One region of the Ferrimonas lipolytica genome, then DNA from elsewhere that is predicted to be linked to it. Evidence: predicted binding sites of a transcription regulator. Region 1 holds the regulator's gene; the other holds the start of a gene.

Region 1 (8,436 bases):
GCGGTGGCCTTGGGCAGTGTTGAATCAAGCTATAAGCGGATAAACCCAAATTTGGATATGGCGGCAGCCACTATGGGGTGTCAATCGCCGCAGATCTTACGCCGTATCCATCTGCCTTTACTACGGCGGGGGCTGCTGACCGGAGCGGTTATTGTATTTATGGAGTCGATGAAGGAGTTACCAGCAGCACTACTACTGAAACCGATAGGCTTTGAAACCCTAGCGACCTACGTCTATCAATTTGTTTCTGATGAAGCGTTGGAACTCGGTGCCTTACCTGCGTTAGTGATTGTCGCCGCTGGACTGCTGCCGGTATGGTTACTGAATCGAAGTTTGGAACAGTCACAATGACAACGACGCTCGAACTGAAACAGCTCCGCTGTAACTACGACGATAAAACGGTACTAGATGGCATCAACCTAACCGTTAAAGATAATGAGATTCTGGCTTTGCTTGGCCCAAGTGGGTGCGGCAAAACTACACTGCTGCGGGCAATCGCCGGTTTACAGGCCGATGTGCAAGGGGAGATCTGGCTGCAGCAACGGTGCTTAACTGCGGCCGGTAAACAGCTCCCACCTGAGCAGCGTAACGTTGGTATTATCTTTCAGGATTATGCTCTGTTTCCTCATTTAACGGTGGCTGACAATATCAGTTTTGGTTTGCAAGGCATGACCAGTGCGTGCAAACGTGAACGGGTCAATGAGATGCTCGAACTGGTGCGGCTTGAGGGGTTAGGGAAACGTTATATTCATCAACTCTCCGGTGGGCAGCAACAACGGGTCGCTATTGCTCGGGCGCTAGCTTATCGACCTAAGTTACTTTTATTAGATGAACCATTTTCCAATATTGATTCACAGGTTCGCACTGAGATGATGCGAGAAATTCGCCAGATCTTGCAGTCGCAAAAAGTGAGTGCCGTTTTCGTTACTCATGCTAAAGAGGAAGCGTTTGCCTTTGCGGATAAGTTGGCCTTGATGCATCAAGGTCAAGTGGTGCAACAGGGGCAAGCGGAACAGCTTTACCGATTTCCCGCGAGCCGTTTTGTTGCCGATTTTCTTGGTGGAGGGAATTATCTTGATGCGGTGGTCAGTGCCGTCGATGAGGTTGAAACTCCGCTTGGTTCGATCAAAAGCTTAAACCCGCTTTCATACCCGCCTGCCCACCAAGGGAAGCTACTGTTGAGACCACAGCAACTTAACCTAGTAGCCGATGATGATGGCAGCGGCATTGTTACCGCGCGTAACTTCAGCGGTACCTATTGCGATTATCAGGTTGAGGTAGGTCCGATTAGCCTAGCAGTGCGTTCGGAACGGTTAGATCTAGCTCAAGGAGCTAAGGTTGCAGTGTCTGCTTTACCTCACGCGTTGATTTTATTGTAATTGATGTTGGTTTTAGCGTTATCCTACTTGCTTGATTGCGGCTCAGTGAGCAAACTATTGCCAGTTGAATTTTGAAGGATAAGACAATGCCGAGAGAGCAGGGTGGGATCTGTGCAGAGGGTAATCTGCATGGGTTATATATGATGTTTAATGCCTACGAAGGAGCTGAGTTGGCATTGCCAGGAGTATTAGCTGGATTAGCGTCATGGCTGCAAAGCTCTGCTGATCGCAATGCTGATTGTGCCTTTAATGGTTTTGTTGCCGTTGGTGCTAACTATTGGGATACCTTGTACCCAAACCAGCGTCCGCCATTGCTTAATCCGTTCCCACAATATTCAGCTGAAGATCGGCACACTCCAAGCCAGCCGGTTGATCTGTTTATCCACCTGCGCAGCGACCGCCTCGACTTTAACCATGTCGTGGCGCAAGAAGTGTGTCGTCGTTTGGTTGGCTTTGCTGAATTGGTCGAGGAGGTGCGTAGTTTCCGTTACCTTGATAACCGTGACTTTACCGGTTTTGTTGATGGCACTGAAAACCCTACAGGCAGCCATCGGCGTGAGGTTGCCTTAGTCGCCGAAGGTGAGTTTGCTGGTGGTAGTTACGTTCATACCCAGCGTTACGTACACAATATGGCGCAGTGGCAACAACAATCGATAAAGACTCAAGAAGATACCATCGGTCGCACCAAGGTTGATAACGTTGAGTATCCATCAGCAGCCAAGCCTGCTTACTGTCATATTAAGCGTACCAATCTTAAAGATGAACACGGCAAAGGCATGGAGATTTTACGTCAAAGCATGCCTTACGGTGATATGAAGGAGCAGGGACTGTTCTTTATCAGCTGTTGTTATACCCCGGTACACTTTGAGAAGCAGTTGCATTCGATGGTTGTCGGTGATGGCCACGGCCACCACGATCACTTGCTGAACTATACACAAGCGGTAACGGGGGCTTCATTTTTTGCACCGTCGCTCGACTTTTTAGAGCAAGCTGCGAATCTATAAGCTGCCACAAAAAACGCCTGACTTAATCGTTAGGCGTTTTTGTATCTAGCGACTTAACTGGTAGAGGCTAATCGACGTAATTGAACAGTTCTTTGATCATCGCTAAGGTTGGCTCTAATTGAGCGTGGCTGGTTGGAGCGATGAAGATGGTATCGTCGCCTGCGATGGTGCCTAAAATCCCCTCAGCTTTACCCATGGAGTCCAACAGACGAGCAATCAATTGGGCGGCGCCTGGACTAGCGTGAACGACGATCATGCTGCCGTTATGATCAACATCTAATACTAGATTACGAAGCTGTGCATTCGCCGTTGGTACCCCAAGCTCTGCAGGTAAGCAGTACACCATCTCTTGCTTAGCGTTACGAGTGCGTACTGCCCCAAACTTGCTAAGCATCCGCGATACCTTGGACTGGTTAATATTGCTGAACCCTTCCCCTTGCAGTGCGGTAACGATCTCGCCTTGTGAGCCAAATCGCTCCTCTTTCAAGATCGATTTGAATACTCGTACTAGTTCGTCTTGCTGATGGCCTGTCTTCATAAGTGCTTTAATACAACAAAGTTAGCTTTTAAGGAGGGTTAGGTTGCATAAATAGTGCTTATAAAGCAAGAGTGATTCATATATACGGCATAAAAATTCATCATTACGTATTATCTACAGCCATTTTTGCTGCCATTGACAGTATTGATACCAGTCATTGCGAAACGTCTTACCTTTGGGTATTGTGGGCGCCAATAGAGTGATGTCTATCACATTTTCATGGAAAGATGGAGACAACGATGAAAGTTGCAGTATTGGGTGCCGCAGGTGGCATTGGTCAGGCCTTAGCCCTGTTGTTGAAACTGAACCTGCCTGCTGGCAGTAAATTGGCATTGTATGACATTGCGCCAGTAACCCCGGGCGTAGCAAAAGACATTAGCCACATACCTACCGATGTGGAAGCAACCGGCTTTGCCGGCGAAGACCCAAGCCCAGCGCTTGAGGGAGCTGACGTAGTACTGATCTCAGCGGGTGTTGCCCGTAAGCCAGGTATGGACCGTTCTGATCTGTTCAATATTAATGCCGGTATTATTCGGAACCTAACCGCTAAGGTCGCTGCAGTAGCTCCAACAGCGTGTATCGGCATTATCACCAATCCAGTAAACACTACAGTGGCGATTGCTGCTGAAGTGCTAAAAGAAGCGGGTGTTTACGACAAGAATAAATTGTTCGGCGTAACCACGTTGGATGTGATCCGCAGTGAAACCTTTATTGCTGAAGCAAAAGGCTTGAACGTTGCAGATGTTAAGCTAAATGTAATTGGTGGCCATAGCGGTGTGACTATCTTGCCACTGCTGTCCCAAGTTAAGGGCGTTGAGTTTAGCGCTGAGGAAATTGCCAGCCTGACTCACCGTATCCAGAACGCCGGAACAGAAGTAGTAGAAGCTAAAGCCGGTGGCGGTTCTGCCACATTGTCGATGGCGCAAGCGGCTTGTCGCTTTGGTTTAGCGGTTGTTCGAGGTTTACAAGGTGAGCAGGGCGTAATTGAGTGCGCTTACGTTGAAGGCGCAGGTGAACACGCTCGTTTCTTTGCTCAGCCGATTGAACTTGGTACCGCGGGTGTTAAAGCCATTTTGCCGTACGGTGGCCTCAGTGCTTTCGAGCAAGATGCACTGACCGGCATGCTCGAGACTCTTAAGGGTGATATTCACATTGGTGAAGAGTTCGTTAAGTAATAATGCTCTTTGCTAGTGCTAACAAACCGACGCTGATGCGTCGGTTTTTTTATGCTTTGATGTTGCCAATGCGCCGAGCCAATCACATTCTTCGCCACTGCGATATCGTCAACTGTATGCCAATTCAATTGGAGCCTATGAAACGCTGGACTTGGTGTTGATATGCACTTAGGTCTGCTACTGGGGTTGGCAGGCGAGGGTATAAGTCAGGGGGGAACTGCTAATTTCTGGCGCAGCAATCGGCATGATGATGCTGTTGTCGGTATTGGTTATTCGTGAGTAGCTTAGTGTTGGGCGATGCTAGTGATAGCCAAGGCATTGCCCGAGCGTTTCAGTTGAGTGAGCTAGCGGGTGCATTCGTAGGGTTGGTAATAACAGTTCATTTATTACTGCCGTTGCTCAGCTCGTACTAACGACACTCTTTTCTCGGCGCTAGATACAACAACACGCCTACAGCGGTAGGCGTGTTGGTAAGCTAGGCGAAACGCCGCGGATTAGCTTTGGCTTTTCACTGTGACGAACTCAGGGTACGCATCAATACCACAATCTGATGCATCCATGCCGTTGTACTCTTCCTCTTCGGTAACACGGATCCCCATGGAGTATTTAAGCGCTACCCATACTACGAAGCTGGTGCTAAATACCCAAGCGAAGATGATGGCAGCACCCAGTAGCTGGCCGCCAAAGGTGGCGTCGGCATTGGATACTGGTACTGCTAACAAACCAAATAGGCCACACACGCCGTGAACTGAAATTGCACCCACAGGGTCGTCCAGCTTAATCTTGTCCATCGCAACGATGGAGAACACTACTAAGCTACCAGAGATGCCACCAATCAGTGCAGCCATAGGCAGTGATGGTGATAGCGGGTCGGCTGTGATAGCAACTAGGCCAGCCAAAGCGCCGTTCAATATCATGGTTAAATCGGCTTTTGCCCAGGTGATTTTACAAAGCAGCAGCGCAGCGATGGCACCAAAGGCAGCAGCGGAGTTAGTATTAACGAAGATCTTAGCAACAGCGGTTGAGTTTTCAGCATCGGAAATCAACAATTGCGAGCCACCGTTAAAACCAAACCAGCCTAACCACAAAATAAAGGTACCCAGTGTTGCCAGTGGTAGGTTTGAGCCCGGAATCGGATTTACGCTGCCATCGGCGTTGTATTTCCCCTTACGCGCTCCTAATAAAAGCACACCAGCGATTGCTGCTGCGGCACCAGCCATATGGACAATGCCTGATCCAGCAAAGTCTACAAATCCGATAGTGCTAGAGATAAAGCCACCCCCCCAGGTCCAGTACCCCTCTATCGGATAGATAAAGCCAGTTAACACAACAGCAAACGCCAGAAATGCCCAAAGCTTCATGCGTTCAGCGACAGCGCCGGACACAATGGACATGGCAGTTGCAACGAACACCATTTGGAAAAAGAAATCAGACTCAAGGGCGTGATCGGCCCCCTCTGCTTGGCTGCCAATCAGGCTGCCAAAGCTTGGTAACCAGCCGCCTTCGACGTTGTCGACGTACATAATGTTGTAACCGACCAACAGGAACATGGCACAAGCAATGGCGTACAGTGCCATGTTTTTGGTTAGGATCTCGGTGGTATTTTTAGAGCGGACTAACCCCGCTTCGAGCATCGCAAACCCGGCTGCCATCCACATCACTAAGGCGCCAGACACCAAGAAGTAAAAGGTATCTAAGGCAAAGCGTAATTCAGTAACTGTGCTCGTCAATTCGGTAACTTGTTCCATGTTGGGTTCCTCCTTAAATTGCTTCGGCGTCGAGTTCGCCAGTACGGATCCGAACCACACGATCAAGATCGACGACAAAGATTTTCCCATCCCCGATTTTGCCGGTTCCGGCGGCTGCAGTGATCACTTCGAGTAGGCGTTCAACCTTGTCGGTTGAGGTAGCGATCTCTAGTTTCACTTTTGGGAGAAAATCTACTTGGTATTCCGCCCCGCGATAGAGTTCGGTATGACCTTTTTGACGACCAAAGCCTTTAACTTCAGTGACGGTCAATCCTTCAACGCCTAACTCGGCGATGGCTTCTCTAACGTCATCTAGCTTGAATGGTTTTATGATTGCACTGACCAGTTTCATTGCCGTTACCTCGCCTTTTTAATTAGTTGCCAAGACTCTTACAACAGTTGTGCCAGTTTTTTTTATCTAACATTAACAATGATTTAGATGTTATGGCGCTGGTGGGGGCTGGAAGCATGCACCGAGTTGGACTGTGTTGTTGCACACTTATTGTGCAGGGTGCGTTGTGGTGCAAGCTGTGAGGTTGTCGAGCTAGGAATAAAAAAGCTGTGTACCAACTAAGTGTTGTTGTTTCCAATGCTGTTAAAGCACCGGCTAGGCGAGTTTTGATACAAGGGGAAAGCACTACCGCCGTTGATCTCCTGCCGCATTGGAGCAGTTCAGCGAAGCGTTTTGGACTGCGACCTAAGGCAAAGGGGGATTCCAAAGGGGGCGGAGCTCCCCCCTAATGCATACAAGAATGTGCCGTCGCCACCGCGACATCCTCCCCTAAAGCACCGAAATCGATGAAGCCGAAGGCTTAAGATAAACTTCAACAGCTAACTACGACACAGCCATAAAAAAGGCAGCCATAGGCTGCCTTGATAATCGAACCAAGTTAACGGTTACTCAGGAGAGCTGCCGTACTTGTTGTTGTAACTTTCGTCCCACTTAGGCGCCAATGTTTCTAGGAATTTTGCTTTCTCTGCTTCCAGTTTCTCCATATCCCAACCAACGGCAGCTTGCGCTGCGGCTTTGGTGGAGATATCAGGAATGGCAACCACGTCGGTGTAACCATGCTTAGCCAATACTCGCGCCAAAGCGGCTCGGGCATCAGCACTACGCTCAAGTGAGCTGGCCAATAAGCGCAGAGCTTCGGCTGGGTTGTGCATATGGATTCCGTGGGAAGCGATAGCCATATCCCAACGCCATTGGCTGTGGCGAATGGCGGTCAGCACCTCTTTCATTTCCGCTTCGGTTGCACCAGCATCCCAAGCGGCTTTGGCCTCAAAGTGCGCGTGTACCAATTGTTTCTCGGCATTAAGCTTAGCTTCGTTCACCATCTCCTTATAACCATGAACTACTTTTTCGAGATCCTCTTTGCTCTGATCGTGACAGCGAGCACAAGTGAATTCGAACTGGTCAAATGGGTTACCAACGTTGTGATCGGTAAACTTGCGCCCCTCGGCGTTAGTGACTCGCGGCATGTGACAGTCCGTACAGGAGACGTTATTGCGCCCATGGGTACCGGAGGTCGTGGTTTCAAAGCCCGGATGCTGGGCTTTCAGCATCGGTGCCTTAGAGATCCCGTGGGTCCAGTCTGAGAACTGAATGCTGTCGTAGTACTTCTCGATCTGCAGTGCATCGGTGCCCATATCCCATGGGAATTTAACGAATTTGTTGCTCTTTTCGAAGTAGTATTCAACGTGACATTGAGAACAGACCATGGTCTGTTTTTGTGACTTAGTGGCTTCTTTCCAATTCCAGCCGATGGTATCCATGGCACGTATAGCGAAAGGCACACTCATCCGCAGTCGAGCGTTATTGTCGTGGCAGTTGCCGCAACCAATTTGGTTATTGATCTCGTCGCCACCTTTAGCCCACTTACCAGTGAAATACTCTTTCTCGCCATTGGTTTCTATATAGCGTGGCACATCGGGAGACTTACATGACCAACAAGCCATTGGCATCGGTCCATCTTCTGGGCCGGTTGGACCGCCGGTTCGCAAAGTATTGCGAATGTCGGTAATGGCGTAGTGGTGCCCACGTGCCTTGTTATAGTCTTTGGAAAAACCATAACCGGCCCAAAGCACAACCAGATTAGGATCACCGGCTAGGGCATCCTCAACCTCGTCACTTTCGCTGGTCTTCATCCATGACTCATGCTGCTTTTTAAAGCGTGAAAACTTGCTGTTGTCCGCCTCGGTGATTTGCGCTGCTCCTGCACTGAAGGAGATGGATGCAATTGCAGCCATCAACACGCAGGCGGTCTTAGAAACCATAGTCCTCATTATTAATCCTTAAATTTAGTAGGAGTACATCCTCTATAAAGTTAGTGCAAAAATCACCCGCACACACGCGCTTTTAGATCACAAATAGGCCTAATTTTGCTGGTTATGCCACATCAGTCGCGGCACAATAAACGTTCCTTTCATACGAGCATTTTCATGGCCAATAAGTTATCCCTCGGGCGCAGTGTTGCGGTCACGATTGCAGTAGTGATGCTTTGTGTCACCGTCCAAGCCAGCGTTGGCCTTATTACCGCTATATACAGCATCGGCGACGGGCGAGCGATTAACTACGCAGGTTCATTGCGCATG
Region 2 (8,436 bases), 820 kb from region 1:
GTCACCGATATTAACCTCAGTATCACCGAGTACCAGATCAACCCCGAGATCCTTATTACCCTCGCTGACATGCTGCTGGCGAAGCTGTTTATTTAGGTAACCTTCCAGTTCGCCTTCAGTAATGCTGTAACTGGTTGAACATGCTGCCAGCAAGGCACTGGCAGCAATGAGTAGTGCTCTGGTTCGTTTCATCATTATCCCGTATTACGCAATCCAGCGGCAATACCTGCCATGGTTAGCATTAATGCCTGGCGTAAGTGTTCACTATCCTGTTCTTTCCGAACTCGTAACAAAAGTTCTGCCTGTAGGAAGTTTAGTGGATCGATGTAGGGGTGACGCAGTGCAACTGACTCTTTGTTCCATGGTGTCGAGTCCATTAATCCTTGTGCTTGGGTTATATCCAATACGCACTCTATGCCTAATTGCAGCCGTTCCCGTAGTTTTTCACCGAGGTGATGTAAGTCCTCGCTAACCAGCAACTGTTCATAGTAACGGGCTAGGTTTGGTTCTGCCTTGGCGTATACCATCTCGAGCATCGATAAACGTGTGCGGAATAGTGGCCACTGGTTGAACATCTCACGTAAGGTGTCGCGATGTCCCTGTTCAAGCAAGACGGTTAACCCTTCCCCTGCACCTAACCAAGCCGGGAGGTTGAGGCGGTTTTGGGTCCACGCAAAGATCCACGGTATCGCGCGCAGGGACTCAACACCACCATCGGCTTTACGTTTGGCTGGCCGGCTTCCCAGTGGCAGTGCCGATAGCTCTTGTTCAGGTGTCGCGGCGCGGAAGTAAGGCACAAAGTCCGGTTCTTGCCATACCATCTGACGATATGCCGCAACGGAGTGAGCGGCGATCTCGTCCATCATCGTACGCCACTCGGCTTTGGGTACCGGCGGTGGTAGCAATGTAGCTTCTAGTACTGCAGAGGTGTACAGAGCCAGACTTTGTACCGCTACCTTTGGCACGCCAAATTTGAAGCGGATCATTTCGCCCTGTTCGGTTACCCGGAGGCGACTGTCTACTGAGCCCGGTGGTTGCGATAAGATTGCTTCGTGTGCTGGGCCGCCACCTCGACCTATGCTGCCGCCGCGGCCATGGAATAGCGTCAAGGCGATATCAGCTTGTTGAGCCACTTCAACCAAGGCCTCTTGAGCACGGTATTGAGCCCATGATGCCGCCATTACTCCCGCATCTTTGGCTGAGTCAGAATAGCCAATCATCACCTGTTGACGGCCGCGGCAATAACCGCGGTACCAATCGATGCTAAACAGTTTCGCCATTGCGTCACGGGCGTTATCAAGATCGCTTAGGGTTTCGAACAATGGCACGATGCCGATTGGGAAGGTGCAATGACACTCTCTGAGCAACAGTGCCACCGCCAGTACATCGGACGGGGTGGTTGCCATGGAGATAACGTAGGAACCAAGTGCTTCTTCACTCTGTTCGGCAATCATCTTGCAGGTATCAATTACTTCTTGTGCGTCCGCGCTGGCATTCCAGTTGTGTGGGAAGAGTGGGCGCTTACATGATAGCTCCCGCAGCAAGAAACTCTGTTTCTCCTCCTCTTGCCAGTGGTTGTAATCACCTAGGCCGAGGTAACGAGTCACTTCGGCTAGCGTATCGGCGTGACGATCAGAGCTTTGACGAATGTCGACTTTAACTAGGGTACAGCCAAAGCTGTGGACGCGACGGACGGTATCCAACAGTAGGCCGTTAGCAATTAGGTGCATGCCACAATCATTGAGACTGTTGTATGCCAACAGTAGTGGCTCAAGCAAATCGCTCTTGGTCCAGATCAGTGCACTTTGATGGATCTCTGGATTGTGTCCGTCTACTCGTTGCTCAAGGTAGTTAATGGTCGCCTGGAGACGGCTGCGTAACTGACGCAGTAGTTCACGATAGGGTTCGCGACACTCGCCGGTTTGTACCAGCAGTGCTTGAGTCGCCTTAGACATCGACAACTCTCGGATAAGCTCATTGAGATCATCCATATAAAGGTTGGCCGCAGTAATACGGTTGCGCAGTAGTACCTCTTCAGTGATGCGAGCAGTAACGAATGGGTTGCCATCGCGATCGCCCCCCATCCAGCTCGAAAAGCGTACCGGCGCGATATGTGGGGGTAACTGTTGGCCGGTTTGCTGCTCTAGCTGCTCGCTGAATTGGCGCAAAAACTCTGGAATCGCATGCCACAGGCTCGCTTCTACGGTTGCCATACCCCATTGGGCTTCATTGACAGGCGTCGGTCGCTCATCACGCATCTCGTTAGTGTGCCAAATCTGCGCAACCAGCTGTCGGATCCGCAATTTGTTGCGAGCCACTTCTTGTTCGGTCAGCTGCGTGTTTTCTTGTTCACCTAGGCTGGCGATGAGCGACATGTATTTATTAATGAGCGTACGACGGGTGATCTCAGTCGGGTGGGCGGTGAGCACCAGATCAACTTCGAGCTTTTCTAGTTCCGAGATTAACTGTTCAGGCGCTAACTTTAACTTGCCGTTGAGGAGTCGGCCCAATAGCAGCTCGACCGGATCTGGTACGCAAACTAGTTCGTCGCAGTTACGGGAGACGGAGTGGAACTGCTCAGCGATGTTAGCCAGATTGAGGAACTGGTTGAATGCGCTAGCAAAAGGAATGAGTTCATCGTCGTGGAGGTCACCTAACATTTTAAGCAACTGGTCACGGGCGTGTTCATCACCATTACGCGAGGCTTTCGAAAGTTTACGAACAGTTTCGATACGATTTAGAAACTCACTGCCCAGTTCCGCTTCCATGGTATCACCAAGAATCGTACCCAATAAATGTACGTTAGAACGAAGCTGCGTATACATATCCGCCATCTTTTCCTCTTCCCTAAACTTGAGATTCAACTAACCGATACTGTGGCCTGAGCAACTTATGGTCAAGTCGTATCGGGTAAATAACCAAGATTAACTCGGCCCGCACATGTAATTTTGATACAGAAATGAAACTAAAAAACCTCGCCGATTGAAATATAACTATTCACAAGGCTTGCATGGATAGTCATTATCAAATAATCTGCACCTGTGTCTTTTGATGAACCAGATGTTGAATATGATTTTTATTTTATCTACTTCCAAACTGCGACGACGATAATCCCCGCCTTTCTTGCTTTGGGTCAATGGTTCAAAGCGATTCTTTCTCTACGTTTAATCTTCAAACCGAATTTTCCGCAAGGAGTACGACCATGGTTAAGGTCGCGGTAATTGGTGCATCTGGGTACACCGGCGCAGAATTGGCACGCCTGATTCAACTGCATCCCCAATTTGAGCTAACGCATTTGTATGTCTCCGCAGGGAGTGTTGATAAAGGTAAGCCGTTAGCGCAGCTTTATCCAAACCTGATTGGCACGGTTGACCTACCACTGTTGCCATTGGATGAAATGGCTCTGGCGCAGTTAGGTAACCAAACCGACGCGGTTTGCCTAGCACTGGATCACCTGATTAGCGCGGAGCTTGCACCCAAGTTATTAGCGCTAGGGTTGGTGGTTTTCGATCTCTCCGGTGGTCATCGTTTTGCTGACGCCAGTGTGTACTCAAACTTCTATGGTTTTGAGCATCCAGCACCAGAACTCCTTACCACTGCAGCCTACGGCTTGGCTGAATGGCAAGCAGAACGCATTAGCGCTGCCAATTTGATTGCGGTGGCTGGTTGTTATCCAACAGCATCGCTATCGGCTTTAAAGCCACTGAAACAGGCCGGATTAATTAGTGATGGCAGCCGTCCAGTGATTAATGCGGTTAGTGGTGTAACTGGTGCAGGACGTAAGGCAACTATTAACAACAGTTTTTGCCAAGTAAGCCTTACTCCCTATGGCGTGCTTGGGCATCGCCATCAGCCTGAAATTGAGTTGCAACTCGATCATGAAGTGGTGTTCACCCCTCATTTGGGGGCGTTCAAACGCGGCATTCTAGCCACTATTACTGTACAGGTGCCGAACGGCACAACAGCCGCTGATATCGACGCTGCATACAGCTGTTACAACGACAGCTCAGTAGTACAACTACTGCCAACTGGGCAGTGGCCGAAAATCGATGATGTAGCTAATACTCCCAACTGTTTGCTGAGCTGGAAACTGGATGCAGAGCGTGGCGTATTGGTTGTAGTTAGTGCAATAGATAACTTACTTAAGGGCGCGGCAAGCCAAGCGCTCCAGTGCATGAATATTCGCTTTGCTGTGGAGAGTGGGTTATGAAACCGATAATTATTAAGGTTGGCGGAGCATTGTTGGATTGTGATGTCGGCATCGAACGGTTGTTTACGACTCTAGTTGAACTTAAGCAGGCGGACTGGCAACCAGTCTTAGTGCATGGTGGTGGCTTGTTGGTGGATCAGCACTTAACTGCACATGGCTTCACCACCAGCAAACACCAAGGCTTGCGGGTTACACCTGCTGAGCAGATCCCCGTGGTTGCAGCAGCGCTCGCCGGCGGCGCAAACTCTACTTTGGTTGCAGCAGCTATCGCAGCAGGCTTAACGCCGGTAGGTCTATCGTTGGCTGACGGTGGCATGACTACTGCGGTACAAATGAATGAGGTGTTGGGCATGGTTGGTGAGGTTGAGCCTGCGAATGCAGCTTTACCTGAAAACTTACTTGCACTTGGGATGATGCCAATCATCTGTTCGATTGCGGTGAATAACAACGGGCAGCGCCTCAACGTCAATGCCGATCAGGCTGCTACCGCGTTGTGCCAATTGTTAAAGGCGCCATTAGTGTTGTTGTCAGACGTTTCTGGTGTGCTGGATGGTAAAGGCAAGTTGATACCGAACTTGGGCCCAGAGCTTGCGGCAACGCTAATTGAGCAAGGCATTATCGAAGGTGGTATGCAGGTTAAAGTTGATTCCGCCTTGGCAGCGGCTAAAGCCATTAATAACCGGGTATTGGTAGCCAGTTGGCGTTACCCAGAGCAATTAGCCGGATTGGTTCGAGGTGAACCGGTCGGCACTGTGGTTGAGGCATAAGGAGATGACCATGAACCATTTTTTAACCATTAATGATATCTCCCAAGCGCAGATCCTAGAGTTGATTGCGCTGGGAAAGCAGCTCAAAAAAGACTACCAGCCTCACAGTCAGGCATTGGCTGGCAAAAGCATCGTAACTCTGTTTGAAAAACCGAGCCTGCGTACTCGGGTTAGCTTTGATATTGGCATCAATAAATTGGGCGGTCACAGCCTTTATCTTGATCAACAAAATGGCGCGCTCGGTGAGCGTGAGTCGGTGAAAGATTTTGCCCTGAATCTGTCCCGTTGGTGTGATGGCATTGTGGCACGAGTCTTTAGCCACCGTAGCCTAGAGCAGTTAGCTGAGTATGCCACGGTACCGGTAGTGAACTCGTTGTCCGATCTGTACCACCCTTGCCAGGGCATGGCCGATTTTATGACCCTGTCTGAACATCACCATGATTTAAGCAAAGTTGCGCTGGGTTATGTCGGTGATGGCAACAATGTTACCCATTCATTAATGATTGCCGCTGCCAAATTGGGTGCGAAGATGGTGGTGGTTTGCCCTCCCGGTTGTTTCCCCGATGGCGCTGTCGTTCAGCAATGTCAACAACTAGCAAAGCAACACGGTGGAGAGCTGTTGTTGTCGAATGAGGTTAGTGCTCTTGAAGGAGTGGACTGCCTCTATGCCGATACTTGGGTATCGATGGGTGATGACACGCCGTTGGCACAAGTAAAACAGAAATTTATGCCTTACCAAATTAACCAACAATTATTGGATCAAACTGGAGCAACCTCGGTGCTGCATTGTCAGCCCGCGCATCGGGAATATGAGATAAGTTCGGAAGTGATGGACGGCCCTCAATCACTGATCTTTGACCAAGCAGAGAACCGGATGCATATCCAAAACGCCATTTTATTAACACTTCTTAAGGATTAGACAATGACTCAGATTAAAAAGGTTGTACTGGCTTATTCAGGCGGATTGGACACATCGGCGATCATTCCATGGTTAAAAGAACAATACGATTGTGAAGTAGTTGCCTTCGTTGCTGATGTTGGCCAGGGGGCAGAAGAGTTGATTGGGGTGGAAGACAAGGCCAAGCAGTCTGGTGCGTCCGCGTGTTACGTGGTTGACCTTAAAGAAGCCTTTGTCGCTGATTACGTTAATCCTATTCTGCAGACCGGCGCATTGTATGAAGGAACCTATTTGCTAGGCACTGCCATGGCGCGGCCAATCATCGCCAAAGCGCAGGTTGAGTTAGCGCTGGAGATTGGTGCCGATGCGGTTTCCCACGGCTGTACTGGTAAGGGGAACGATCAGGTTCGGTTTGAATCGACCTATGCCGCTTTGGCTCCACAGCTTAGTGTTATCGCCCCGTGGCGGGAGTGGACCATGCAATCTCGGACTGATCTGCTTAACTACCTAGCCAGCAAGAACATTCCTTGCAGCGCTAGTGCCGAGAAAATCTACAGTCGTGATGCCAACGCTTGGCATATCTCCCATGAAGGCGGAGAGCTGGAAGATCCGTGGTGTGAACCAACGGAGCAGGTGTGGACTTGGAGCAAGTCGCCGGAGCTGGCACCGGACAAGGCACAATATGTATCCCTCGGTTATCAGGCTGGTGTATTGACCAGTGTCGACGGCCAGCAGCTATCGCCGTACGACGCGTTAAACCAGTTGAATGAGATTGCCGCTGAGCATGGCGTCGGCCGTATCGATATTGTTGAGAATCGCTTGGTGGGGATGAAGTCTCGCGGTTGTTACGAAACCCCAGGCGGAACCGTGATAAACGCTGGTCTTCGTGGCTTGGAGACCATGGTGCTTGATAAGGCGTCATTCAAGCTGCGTGAACAGCTTGGACTCGAGTTTTCCCACGTTCTTTATGATGGTCGCTGGTTTACGCCGGTAGCTAAGGCACTGTTGGCGGCTTCGCAAAGTTTGGCAGAACCTTTGACTGGTGAGGTAGTGGTTAAGCTCTATAAGGGGCAGGCAACAGTAACTCAGCGTCAAAGCGTTAATTCGCTCTATTCTGAAGCCTTCTCTACCTTTGAAGAGGACGAAGTGTATAACCAGAAACACGCAGAGGGATTCATCCGTCTGTTTAGTCTTTCAAGCCGGATCGCTGCGACGGCGAAGGAGTAACAGCATGTCATTATGGGGAGGCCGGTTCGCCGGTGCCGCGGATCAGCGGTTTAAGTTGTTTAATGATTCGTTGCCAGTGGATTTTCGCTTAGTACAGCAAGATATTACCGGCTCCATCGCTTGGGCAGGAGCGCTTAAGCAGGTGGGTGTGCTGGATGAGCTTGAGTATGGCTCATTGGTGCATGCCCTTAATGACTTAGCTGAGAATGTTACCGAAGAGCAGATCTTAGCCTCTGGTGCGGAAGATATTCACAGCTTTGTTGAGGGATCGTTGATCGCCAAAGTTGGCGACTTAGGTAAGAAACTGCATACCGGCCGCTCGCGTAATGATCAGGTTGCCACCGATCTTAAGCTGTGGTGCAAAGAGCAGGGCGAAGAGGTGCTGGCAGCGCTGCTAAAGGTGCAACAACAGTTATTGGTGCTAGCGAGCCAAGAAGCGCAAACGGTGTTGCCGGGGTACACTCACCTGCAACGGGCGCAACCGGTAACCTTCGGCCATTGGTGTTTGGCTTATGTTGAGATGGTTGAGCGTGACCTTACTCGTGTTAGCGACGCCCTCAAAAGATTGGATACTTGTCCGTTGGGCAGTGGTGCTCTGGCAGGTACAGCTTATAACGTCGACCGTCAGGCACTGGCCCAAGCACTTGGTTTTGCTCGTGCCAGTAACAACAGCTTGGATTCGGTTTCCGATCGTGACCACGTTATCGAACTGTGCAGTGCCGCAGCGACTTCGATGATGCACCTCTCTCGGTTAGCGGAAGATATGATCTTCTATAACAGTGGCGAGGCGGGCTTCATTGAATTGGCTGACGCCGTTACCTCTGGCTCCTCGTTGATGCCGCAGAAGAAAAATCCTGATGCGCTGGAGCTGATACGGGGCAAGTCTGGCCGTGTGTATGGGTCATTGGTTGGTATTTTGACCACTATGAAAGCCCTACCAATGGCCTATAACAAGGATATGCAGGAAGACAAAGAAGGCTTATTTGACGCTGTAGATACTTGGCTGATGTGTCTTGATATGACGGCCCTAGTACTGGAAGGGGTTAAGGTTAACAAGGCTCGTAGTCTGGCTGCAGCACAACAAGGTTATGCGAATGCCACAGAGCTGGCGGATTACTTAGTCTCCAAAGGAATGCCATTTCGTGAAGCGCACCATGTTGTTGGTGAGGTCGTGCTGGCGGCCATTGAAGCAGGCAAAGCGCTGGAGGAGTTTACCCTTGAGCAGATGCAAAGCTTTAGCAGTATCATCGACAGCGACGTGTATCAGCACCTGACTATCGATGCCACCTTAGCTAAGCGGGTAGCGCAGGGTGGTACCTCGTTGGATCAAATCG

What was found. Region 1 encodes ArgR, which controls arginine synthesis, uptake and breakdown. Its sites were predicted from a motif close to ANTGAATANNTATTCANT; they were not measured.
Region 2: the regulator ArgR is predicted to act here: its motif matches at 3,006-3,023, upstream of argC (N-acetyl-gamma-glutamyl-phosphate reductase).

Annotation. Positions count from the first base shown of each region.
Region 1 is NZ_CP051180.1:2,985,225-2,993,660, reverse strand. Features, by position in the region: gene HER31_RS13710 (ABC transporter permease) at 1-351, shown strand, start outside; gene HER31_RS13705 (ABC transporter ATP-binding protein) at 348-1,379, shown strand; gene HER31_RS13700 (Dyp-type peroxidase) at 1,466-2,383, shown strand; gene argR (transcriptional regulator ArgR) at 2,451-2,921, opposite strand; gene mdh (malate dehydrogenase) at 3,161-4,096, shown strand; gene HER31_RS13685 (ammonium transporter) at 4,591-5,844, opposite strand; gene HER31_RS13680 (P-II family nitrogen regulator) at 5,858-6,196, opposite strand; gene nrfA (ammonia-forming cytochrome c nitrite reductase) at 6,742-8,130, opposite strand; gene HER31_RS13670 (histidine kinase) at 8,284-8,436, shown strand, end outside.
Region 2 is NZ_CP051180.1:3,809,926-3,818,361, forward strand. Features, by position in the region: gene HER31_RS17305 (YceB family lipoprotein) at 1-192, opposite strand, end outside; gene ppc (phosphoenolpyruvate carboxylase) at 195-2,834, opposite strand; gene argC (N-acetyl-gamma-glutamyl-phosphate reductase) at 3,203-4,210, shown strand; gene argB (acetylglutamate kinase) at 4,207-4,977, shown strand; gene HER31_RS17325 (ornithine carbamoyltransferase) at 4,988-5,896, shown strand; gene HER31_RS17330 (argininosuccinate synthase) at 5,900-7,102, shown strand; gene argH (argininosuccinate lyase) at 7,107-8,436, shown strand, end outside.